3 regions of the Streptomyces sp. NPDC088812 genome follow, and region 1 is predicted to be linked to each of the others. Evidence: predicted binding sites of a transcription regulator. Region 1 holds the regulator's gene; each other region holds the start of a gene.
What was found. The regulator HrcA, encoded in region 1, represses chaperone genes, less so after heat shock. The targets are predictions, from matches to a motif close to TTNGCACTCNGNNNNNCNGAGTGCNAA.
Positions count from the first base shown of each region.

Region 1 (3,274 bases):
GCCGCCGCGGTCATCGGGATCGTCACCGTGCAGTGCAGGTCGTCGCCGCGCCGCTGGAAGGTGTGGTGCGGCAGCTCGTGGATCTCGACGTACAGGTCACCGGCGGGACCGCCGCCCGGGCCGACCTCGCCCTCGCCCGCGAGCTGGATGCGGGTGCCGTTGTCGACACCGGCCGGGATCTTGACCGTGAGGGTGCGCCGCGACCGGACGCGGCCGTCGCCGGCGCACTCCGGGCAGGGGGTGGGGACCACGGTGCCGAAGCCCTGGCACTGCGGGCAGGGACGCGAGGTCATGACCTGGCCCAGGAAGGACCGCGTCACCTGCGACACCTCACCGCGCCCGCGGCACATGTCGCACGTCTGGGCGGTGGTGCCCGGCGCGGCGCCCTCGCCGTTGCAGGTGGAGCAGACGATCGCCGTGTCGACCTGGATGTCCTTGGTCGTGCCGAAGGCCGCCTCGTCGAGCTCGACCTCCAGCCGGATCATCGCGTCCTGGCCCCGGCGGGTGCGCGAGCGCGGGCCGCGCTGGGACGCCGTGCCGAAGAACGCGTCCATGATGTCGGAGAAGTTGCCGAAGCCACCGGCGCCGAAGCCGCCCGCGCCCCCGCCCGCCTGCGAGAGGGGGTCGCCGCCGAGGTCGTAGACCTGCTTCTTCTGCGGGTCCGACAGCACCTCGTAGGCGGCGTTGATCTCCTTGAACCGCTCCTGGGTCTTCGGATCGGGGTTGACGTCCGGGTGCAGCTCGCGTGCGAGCCGCCGGAAGGCCTTCTTGATCTCTTCCTGCGACGCGTCGCGGCGCACGCCGAGAACGGCGTAGTAGTCCGTGGCCACTTACGACTCCGCCAGGATCTGTCCGACGTACCGTGCCACTGCGCGTACCGCTCCCATCGTTCCCGGGTAATCCATGCGGGTCGGTCCGACCACGCCGAGCTTGGCGACTGCCTCGCCGCCCGAACCGTAGCCGACCGACACCACGGAAGTGGAGTTGAGTCCCTCGTAGGCGTTCTCGTGGCCGATGCGCACGGTCATGCCCGAATCACCCGCCTCGCCCAGGAGTTTGAGGAGCACGACCTGCTCCTCCAGGGCCTCCAGGACGGGCCGGATGGTGAGGGGAAAGTCATGTCCGAAGCGGGTGAGATTGGCGGTGCCGCCGATCATCAGCCGCTCCTCGTTCTCCTCGACGAGGGTCTCCAGCAGGGTGGAGAGCACCGTCGAGACCGTGCCGCGGTCCTCCGCCTCGAAGGCGTCGGGCAGGTCCTCCACCAGCCGCGGCACGTCCGCGAAGCGGCGGCCCGCGACCCGGCTGTTCAGCCGCGCCCGCAGGTCCGCCAGCGAGGACTCGCCGAACGGTGCCGGGCAGTCCACCATCCGCTGCTCGACCCGGCCGGTGTCCGTGATGAGCACGAGCATCAGCCGGGCGGGCGCGAGCGACAGCAGTTCCACGTGCCGCACGGTGGACCGGGTCAGGGAGGGGTACTGCACGACGGCGACCTGTCGGGTGAGCTGCGCGAGCAGCCGTACCGTGCGGGCCACGACGTCGTCGAGGTCGACGGCGCCGTCGAGGAAGTTCTGGATGGCCCGCCGCTCGGGGGCCGTCATCGGCTTGACGCCGGCCAGCTTGTCGACGAACAGCCGGTAGCCCTTGTCGGTGGGGATGCGCCCGGCACTGGTGTGCGGCTGGGCGATGAACCCCTCGTCCTCCAGGGCCGCCATGTCGTTGCGGACCGTCGCCGGGGAGACGCCGAGGTTGTGCCGCTCGGTGAGCGCCTTGGAACCGACCGGCTCCTCGGTGCCCACGTAGTCCTGGACGATGGCCCGCAGTACCTGGAGCCTTCGTTCACTCAGCATCGCGCGCGCACCTCCAGTCGATCGTCCCCTGGCGCTCTGCCTGGCACTCTTCACTTCCGAGTGCCAGCGTTCCCCGGCCCAGTGTACGGCGGTGGGGTACACCCGCGGCAAGGTCGGTTCCGTGGCGGCTCTCACGGGCGGGCCGTCACCGCTAGCGTCGCGGTATGACGGTGACTTGGGAAGAGCTGGGGTGGGAGCGGGTCGCGGCCGGGGTCGGGCGGTGCCGGCTGCCGGGCTGGGACTGCACGGCGGGGCTGGTCGTCGGGGCCGGGGCGGCCCTGGTGGTCGACGCGGGGTCGAGCCTCGCGGAGGGGGCGCGGCTGCGGATGCGGGCGGAGGAACTGGCCGGCCGGCGTGTGACCCATCTCGCGCTCACCCATCCCCACTTCGACCACGTCTTCGGGGCGGCGGCGTTCGCGGGCGCGGAGGTGTACGCGGCGGTGGGCGCGGAGACGGTGCTGACCCGGCGGGGGCGCGGGGCCGAGGAACTCCGGGCGGACGCGGTGCGCCACGGGCTCGACGAGACGGCGGCGACGGAGGCCGTGGACACGCTCGTGCGCCCCCGCCACCTGGTCTCCGGGGAGTGGACGCTCGACCTCGGCGGTGGGCGGCAGGTGCTGCTGGCGAACCTGTCTCCCGGGCACACGGCCCACGATCTGGCGGTCCTGGTGCCGGGCTCGCCGGAGGTGGTGTTCTGCGGCGACCTGGTCGAGGAGTCCGGCGATCCGCAGGCCGGACCCGACGCCGTGCCGGCCCACTGGCCGGCCGCCCTGGACCGGCTGCTGGACCTCGGCGGGGAGGACGCCCTGTACGTGCCCGGTCACGGGGCGGTGGTGGACGCGGGGTTCGTGCGGCGGCAGCGGGACGAGCTGGCGGCGCGTTTCGGCGTGTCGTGAGCCGTCGGGGCACTTCGGGGCGCGGCTTCTCCTATCGTCATCCGAATGCGCCAGTACTCCGCCGATCTGACCCCTCCCTGGAAGAAGCAGCGGCCGGTCCCCGAGGTCGCGGCGGAGCCCGGCCTGGTGGTGGAGGAGCCCGGCACCGGTTTCTGCGGCGCGGTGATCCGCTGCGAGGCGGGCACGGTGACCCTGGAGGACCGCTTCGGCAAGCACCGGGTGTTCCCGCTGGAGCCGCGGGGCTTCCTGCTGGAGGGCAGGGTGGTGACCCTCGTGCGGCCCGTCTCCGGGCCCGTACGCCCCACCCGTACCGCGTCCGGTTCGGTCGCCGTGCCCGGCGCCCGCGCCCGGGTGGCCCGCGCCGGCCGCATCTACGTCGAGGGCCGGCACGACGCCGAGCTGGTCGAGAAGGTGTGGGGCGACGACCTGCGGATCGAGGGCGTGGTCGTGGAGTACCTGGAGGGCGTGGACGACCTGCCGTCGATCGTGGCGGAGTTCGCGCCGGGGCCGGACGCCCGGCTGGGCGTGCTG
Region 1 is NZ_JBIVJP010000024.1:40,231-43,504, forward strand. It holds gene dnaJ (molecular chaperone DnaJ) at 1-830, opposite strand, end outside; gene hrcA (heat-inducible transcriptional repressor HrcA) at 831-1,847, opposite strand; gene ACIP67_RS33960 (MBL fold metallo-hydrolase) at 2,012-2,743, shown strand; gene ACIP67_RS33965 (DUF3097 domain-containing protein) at 2,789-3,274, shown strand, end outside.

Region 2 (3,274 bases), on a different contig from region 1:
CCGCGCCAGGCGTCCGGACATCAGGCTGGGCATCTGCGACGAGACCCCGACGTCCGGCGAGCTGGCGTCGTACGCGACGTTCGTGGACGTCATCAACCCGGACCACCGTGCCCTCACCCAGGCCTATGTGCGCAAGGCGCAGGCCCTGAAGGGCCCGCACGGCCGGCCGCTGAAGGTGTGGCCGTGGACGGTGAACACCGCCGGCCCGGCCCACCTCCTGCGCGACTGGCACGCGGACGGCATCACCACCGACGTCCCCGACACGATCGGGAAGGCGCTGGGACAGGGCTGACGGGGGATCACCCGCCGCGCCCGACGGGACTGCCCGGGAACGCCCGGAACGCACTACACGCCCGGGAAAAGCCGGGAACACCCGGGAAAGCCCGGGAAAGCCCGGGAAAGCCCGGGAAAGCCCGAGGGCGGCACCCCCTGTCGGAACAGGGGATGCCGCCCTCGGTACCGCGGACGGGTCCGATCCTCGAAGAGGATCAGAAGTCCATGTCACCGCCCGGCATGCCGCCGCCGGCCGGGGCAGCGGCCTTCTCCGGCTTGTCGGCGATGACGGCCTCGGTGGTGAGGAACAGCGCGGCGATCGACGCGGCGTTCTGCAGCGCGGAGCGCGTCACCTTCGCCGGGTCGATGATGCCCTCGGCGACCAGGTCGACGTACTCGCCGGTCGCGGCGTTCAGGCCGTGGCCCGGGGTCAGGTTGCGCACCTTCTCCACCACGACGCCGCCCTCGAGGCCGGCGTTGACCGCGATCTGCTTCAGCGGGGCCTCGAGCGCCAGCTTGACGGCGGCGGCGCCGGTGGCCTCGTCGCCCTCGAGCTCCAGCTTCTCGAAGACCTGGGAGGCCTGGAGCAGGGCCACGCCACCACCGGCGACGATGCCCTCCTCGACGGCCGCCTTCGCGTTGCGGACGGCGTCCTCGATGCGGTGCTTGCGCTCCTTGAGCTCGACCTCGGTGGCGGCACCGGCCTTGATGACGGCCACGCCGCCCGCGAGCTTGGCCAGGCGCTCCTGGAGCTTCTCGCGGTCGTAGTCGGAGTCGCTGTTCTCGATCTCGGCGCGGATCTGGTTCACGCGGCCCGCGACCTGCTCGGAGGAGCCGGCGCCGTCGACGATGGTGGTCTCGTCCTTGGTGATGACGACCTTGCGGGCCTTGCCCAGCAGGTCGACGCTCGTGTTCTCGAGCTTGAGACCGACCTCCTCGGAGATGACCTCGCCGCCGGTGAGGATGGCGATGTCGTTCAGCATCGCCTTGCGGCGGTCGCCGAAGCCCGGGGCCTTGACCGCGACGGACTTGAAGGTGCCGCGGATCTTGTTGACGACCAGGGTCGACAGGGCCTCGCCCTCGACGTCCTCGGCGATGATCAGCAGCGGCTTGCCCGACTGCATGACCTTCTCCAGGAGCGGGAGCAGGTCCTTGACGTTCGCGATCTTGGAGTTCGCGATCAGGATGTACGGGTCGTCGAGGACGGCCTCCATACGCTCCATGTCGGTGGCGAAGTACGCCGAGATGTAGCCCTTGTCGAAGCGCATACCCTCGGTGAGCTCCAGCTCCAGACCGAAGGTCTGGGACTCCTCGACGGTGATGACGCCTTCCTTGCCGACCTTGTCCATGGCCTCGGCGATGAGCTCGCCGATCTGGGTGTCGGCGGCGGAGATGGAGGCCGTGGAGGCGATCTGCTCCTTGGTCTCGACGTCCTTCGCCTGCTCCAGCAGGGCGGCGGAGACGGCCTCGACGGCCTTCTCGATACCGCGCTTCAGGGCCATCGGGTTGGCACCGGCGGCGACGTTGCGCAGACCCTCCTTGACCAGGGCCTGGGCGAGAACGGTCGCGGTGGTCGTACCGTCACCGGCGACGTCGTCCGTCTTCTTGGCGACTTCCTTGACCAGCTCGGCGCCGATCTTCTCGTACGGGTCCTCGAGCTCGATCTCCTTGGCGATGGAGACACCGTCGTTGGTGATCGTGGGCGCGCCCCACTTCTTCTCGAGGACGACGTTGCGGCCCTTGGGGCCGAGCGTCACCTTCACGGCGTCCGCGAGCTGGTTCATGCCGCGCTCGAGGCCGCGCCGCGCCTCCTCGTCGAACGCGATGATCTTGGCCATGTGAAGTGGTCCCTCCAGGACTGGGGGTGATTCCTTCGGACCGCGCCCGCGCCCGCGACGGACGGCTCGCCTGCCTCGTGGTTCCTTCCCCACCCGGCCTGCGGGCCTCACCGACCCGGTCCTTCGTTGTCACTCTCACCTTCAGAGTGCTAACGCCAATGATTAGCACTCGGGCATGCCGAGTGCAAGCGCCTCGGGGGGATCGGCCCGGGGGCGAACCGGACGAAGGCGCCTTCACCGCCCCGGTGGCGCGGGACCCGGGGGCCCGGAGCGCCCCCCGCCCCGAGGTCACGAAAGGCCCCGGGGGACCCGGCGCGGCGCGGGCAGCACGAAGGGCCCGCGCCCCCGTCGGGGTGCGGGCCCTTCGTTGGAAAACGTTGAAAATCGTTCAGGCGGTGACGCGAACCATGTCGGCCTGCGGGCCCTTCTGACCCTGCGAGATCTCGAACTCGACCCGCTGGCCCTCTTCCAGGGTGCGGTAGCCGTCCATCTGAATCGCGCTGTAGTGGACGAAGACGTCCGCACCACCGTCGACCGCGATGAAGCCGTACCCCTTCTCCGCGTTGAACCACTTGACGGTGCCCTGAGCCATGCCTAACTCCCCTATTACTGGCCCTTGCACAGATCCACACTTCGCGGATCCGGGTCAGACCTCACCCCCCAGCTGATTGGGGGCGTGCGCCGGAACGCGTCGACCGCGGCCGAATGTATCTGTCCCACTGCCGTCTGCAACAGGTCAATCGGACGAGAATTCCGGACGTCAGCGGTCCGAAATATGGTGAGAATTCTCCCGAATTCAGGGCAATTCGGGCCACATAAAGGGAACAGAAGGCGCAAAATACCTGCACACTTTGGCTACTTCTCACCGCATGTGAAGTCGGGGCTCATATGCGTTCGGCATGCGATGGGCGGCGCGTTCCCCAACTGTACCGCGCTCAACCACATTGAATTGCCTCCTCCGCTTCTCTTGCGGAGGAGGCAATTCAATGAACTCTGGGTAATCTGTGTTACCGAGGGTTACTACCGGTGGGTACGGAGTGGGCGTCAGCCGCCGGCGACGGCCGGGATGATCGAGACGCCGGCGCCGTCCGGGGTCGCCGTCTCCAGCCCCTGCTCGAACCGCACGTCGTCGTCGTTGACGTACACGTTGACGAACCGGCGCA
Region 2 is NZ_JBIVJP010000009.1:147,283-150,556, reverse strand. It holds gene ACIP67_RS18005 (glycerophosphodiester phosphodiesterase) at 1-292, shown strand, start outside; gene groL (chaperonin GroEL) at 489-2,111, opposite strand; gene ACIP67_RS17995 (cold-shock protein) at 2,500-2,703, opposite strand; gene ACIP67_RS17990 (MoaD/ThiS family protein) at 3,156-3,274, opposite strand, start outside.
Region 2: the regulator HrcA is predicted to act here: its motif matches at 2,274-2,300, upstream of groL (chaperonin GroEL).

Region 3 (3,274 bases), on a different contig from region 1:
ACCTTGGAGACGATGACGTAGCCCTCGAGGCCGGCGTTCTCGGCGATCCAGCGCAGCGGCTCGACGGCGGCGCGGCGGACGACGGAGACGCCGGTGGCCTCGTCGCCGGTCTTGTCGAGGTTGCCCTCGAGGACCTTGACGGCGTGGACCAGCGCGGAGCCACCACCGGAGACGATGCCCTCCTCGACCGCGGCACGGGTCGCGGAGATGGCGTCCTCCAGACGGTGCTTCTTCTCCTTCAGCTCCACCTCGGTGGCGGCGCCGACCTTGATCACGCACACGCCGCCGGCCAGCTTCGCGAGGCGCTCCTGGAGCTTCTCGCGGTCCCAGTCGGAGTCCGTGTTCTCGATCTCGGCCTTGATCTGGGCGACGCGGCCCGTGACGTCCTCGGCGTTGCCGGCACCGTCGACGACCGTGGTGTCGTCCTTGGTGACGGTGACGCGGCGGGCGGAGCCGAGCACGTCGACGCCGACCTGGTCGAGCTTGAGGCCGACCTCCTCGGAGATGACGGTGGCGCCGGTGAGGACCGCCAGGTCCTGCAGCATCGCCTTGCGGCGGTCACCGAAGCCCGGGGCCTTGACCGCGACCGCGTTGAAGGTGCCGCGGATCTTGTTCACGACCAGGGTCGACAGGGCCTCGCCCTCGACGTCCTCCGCGATGATCAGCAGCGGCCGGGAGGAGTTGGTCTGGATGACCTTCTCCAGCAGCGGCAGCAGGTCGGCGATGGAGGAGATCTTGCCCTGGTTGATGAGGATGTACGGGTCCTCCAGGACGGCCTCCATGCGCTCCTGGTCCGTCACGAAGTACGGCGACAGGTAGCCCTTGTCGAAGGCCATGCCCTCGGTGAAGTCCAGCTCCAGACCGAAGGTGTTGGACTCCTCGACGGTGATGACACCGTCCTTGCCGACCTTGTCCATGGCCTCGGCGATGAGCTCGCCGACCTGCTGGTCCTGGGCGGACAGCGCGGCCACGGCGGCGATGTCGGACTTCTCGTCGATCGGGCGGGCCGAGGCGAGCAGGTCGTCGGAGACGGCCTTGACCGCGGCGTCGATGCCCTTCTTCAGCAGCGCGGGGGAGGCGCCGGCGGCGACGTTCTTCAGGCCCTCGCGCACCAGCGCCTGGGCGAGCACGGTGGCGGTGGTCGTACCGTCACCCGCGATGTCGTTGGTCTTGGTCGCCACCTCCTTCACCAGCTGCGCGCCGAGGTTCTCGTACGGGTCCTCGATCTCGACCTCGCGGGCGATCGTGACACCGTCGTTGGTGATGGTGGGGGCACCGAACTTCTTGTCGATGACGACGTTGCGGCCCTTGGGGCCGATCGTCACCTTGACCGTGTCGGCCAGCTTGTTGACGCCGCGCTCGAGGGCGCGACGGGCGTCCTCGTCGAACTTCAGGATCTTCGCCATGACAGCGGGAGCCCTCTCGGAAATCTGTGGGTGAGAAAGACACTGCGCCCCGGGCGCCCGGCTTCTCAAGTGGTCGCGGGGGCCAGGGGCGCAGCTTCAAGCATCAAATGTGCTCGGGTGAACTACTTCTCGATGATCGCGAGGACGTCGCGAGCCGAGAGGACGAGGTACTCCTCGCCGTTGTACTTCACCTCGGTGCCGCCGTACTTGCTGTACAGGACGACGTCGCCGACCTGGACGTCGAGCGGCAGGCGCTCGCCGTTCTCGAAGCGGCCCGGGCCCACGGCGAGGACGGCGCCCTCCTGGGGCTTCTCCTTCGCGGTGTCCGGGATGACCAGGCCAGAGGCCGTGGTCTGCTCGGCGTCGAGCGGCTGGACCACGATGCGGTCCTCGAGCGGCTTGATGGCAACCTTGGAGCTGGCGGTCGTCACGATCCGACCTCCCCCTTCGGAGATCTCACGGGGTTAACTGTCTGAGGTGGCGACCAGGTCGATCCGTCGTCGCGGGTGCCGGACCTGCCCGTCGCTTTGTTGGCACTCTCCTGGGGGGAGTGCCAGAGCTGAGACTATGACCGCGATTAGCACTCGGTCAAGCGGAGTGCCAATCCGGCGGGGCGCGGCGCGACTTTCGGTGGCGTGAGCGTCCCCGGCGGCCGGTGCCGGACCGCCGCTGCCGGCCGGTGCCGGACCCCTTGGCCTTCCGGTGCCGGACCCCGCTGCCGACGGGTACCGGACCCCGCTGCCGGCCTGAACGGGCCTCGTTCTCGATTGCCGATCACCGGGCCTCGTTCTCGATTGCCGATCGCCGGACGGGCCGCATCTCGTACCGTTCCGCCATGAGTCCCCGTTCCTCCGTCTCCGCCGGCTGCTGCCTGGCGGCGCTTCTGGTGCCGGTGGAGGTCGCCTGCGGGTATCTGATCGCCGTGATCCTGGTGATGAGCGGGCGTCCGACGGCCCTGCTGGTCCACCTCGGCGTGGCCGGGGTGGCCGCGCTCGGCAGCGCCGTCGTGCTGTACCGGAAGGGGTATCCCGTCACCGGGGCGGCGCAGGCGGTGGTGGGAGGGGTGTTGCTGGTGCTCGCCGCGCAGGTGTGGACCCGCTGAACTCCCCCGGCGTCACCGGTAGTCCGTCACACATAGTCCGTCACCCGTAGTCCTCCAGCCGCGCCACCGTCAGACCCTGTTCCTGGATCCGGCGCAGCAGGCGGGTCGTGCGCTCGCGCAGGGTCGGGCCCAGGGACTCGTCCGGGTCCACGGCGATGATGTCGCCGGGACGGAGGCGGTGGGTGCCGCGGGTGTAGGTGAGGTCGGCGGGGCCCATGGCGGCGCGCCAGAGGACGACCGCCGTGATGCCGCAGTCCGCCGCGGCGCGCAGGGTCGTGGTGTCGTACGTGCCGTAGGGCGGGCGGAACAGGCGGGGGCGGACGCCGAAGCGGGCGTGGAGCTTCTCCTGCTGGCCGCAGATCTCGGCGCGCTGGCCGGTGTACGGCAGGCCGCGCAGGGCGGCGTGGTCGAGGGTGTGGTTCTGCAGGCCCGCGCCGACGGCGCGGAGGCGGGCGAAGTGCCCGTAGCCGGGGCCGACCACGCTGTCCGTGAGGAACATGGTGACCGGGAGGCGCAGGTCGCGGACCATGTCGACGAAGCGGGGGTCGCGTTCGGCACCGTCGTCGTAGGTGAGGAAGACGACCCTGTCGCGGGTCGGGACGTGGTCGACGACCGGCGGGAGGGCCGTACCGCCGGGGCTGCCGGACAGGGGCCCGGAAGGGCGGGACGGGCGGGTGGGGGCGGGGGCCAGGGGGGCCGTCAGGCCCCAGCGGCGGTGGGGCGGTCCGGCGTCCGGGCCGTGCGGGCGGACCCGTTCCGCCGCCTT
Region 3 is NZ_JBIVJP010000006.1:323,056-326,329, reverse strand. It holds gene groL (chaperonin GroEL) at 1-1,406, opposite strand, end outside; gene groES (co-chaperone GroES) at 1,529-1,837, opposite strand; gene ACIP67_RS13755 (hypothetical protein) at 2,242-2,508, shown strand; gene ACIP67_RS13750 (polysaccharide deacetylase family protein) at 2,549-3,274, opposite strand, start outside.
Region 3: the regulator HrcA is predicted to act here: its motif matches at 1,984-2,010, upstream of groES (co-chaperone GroES).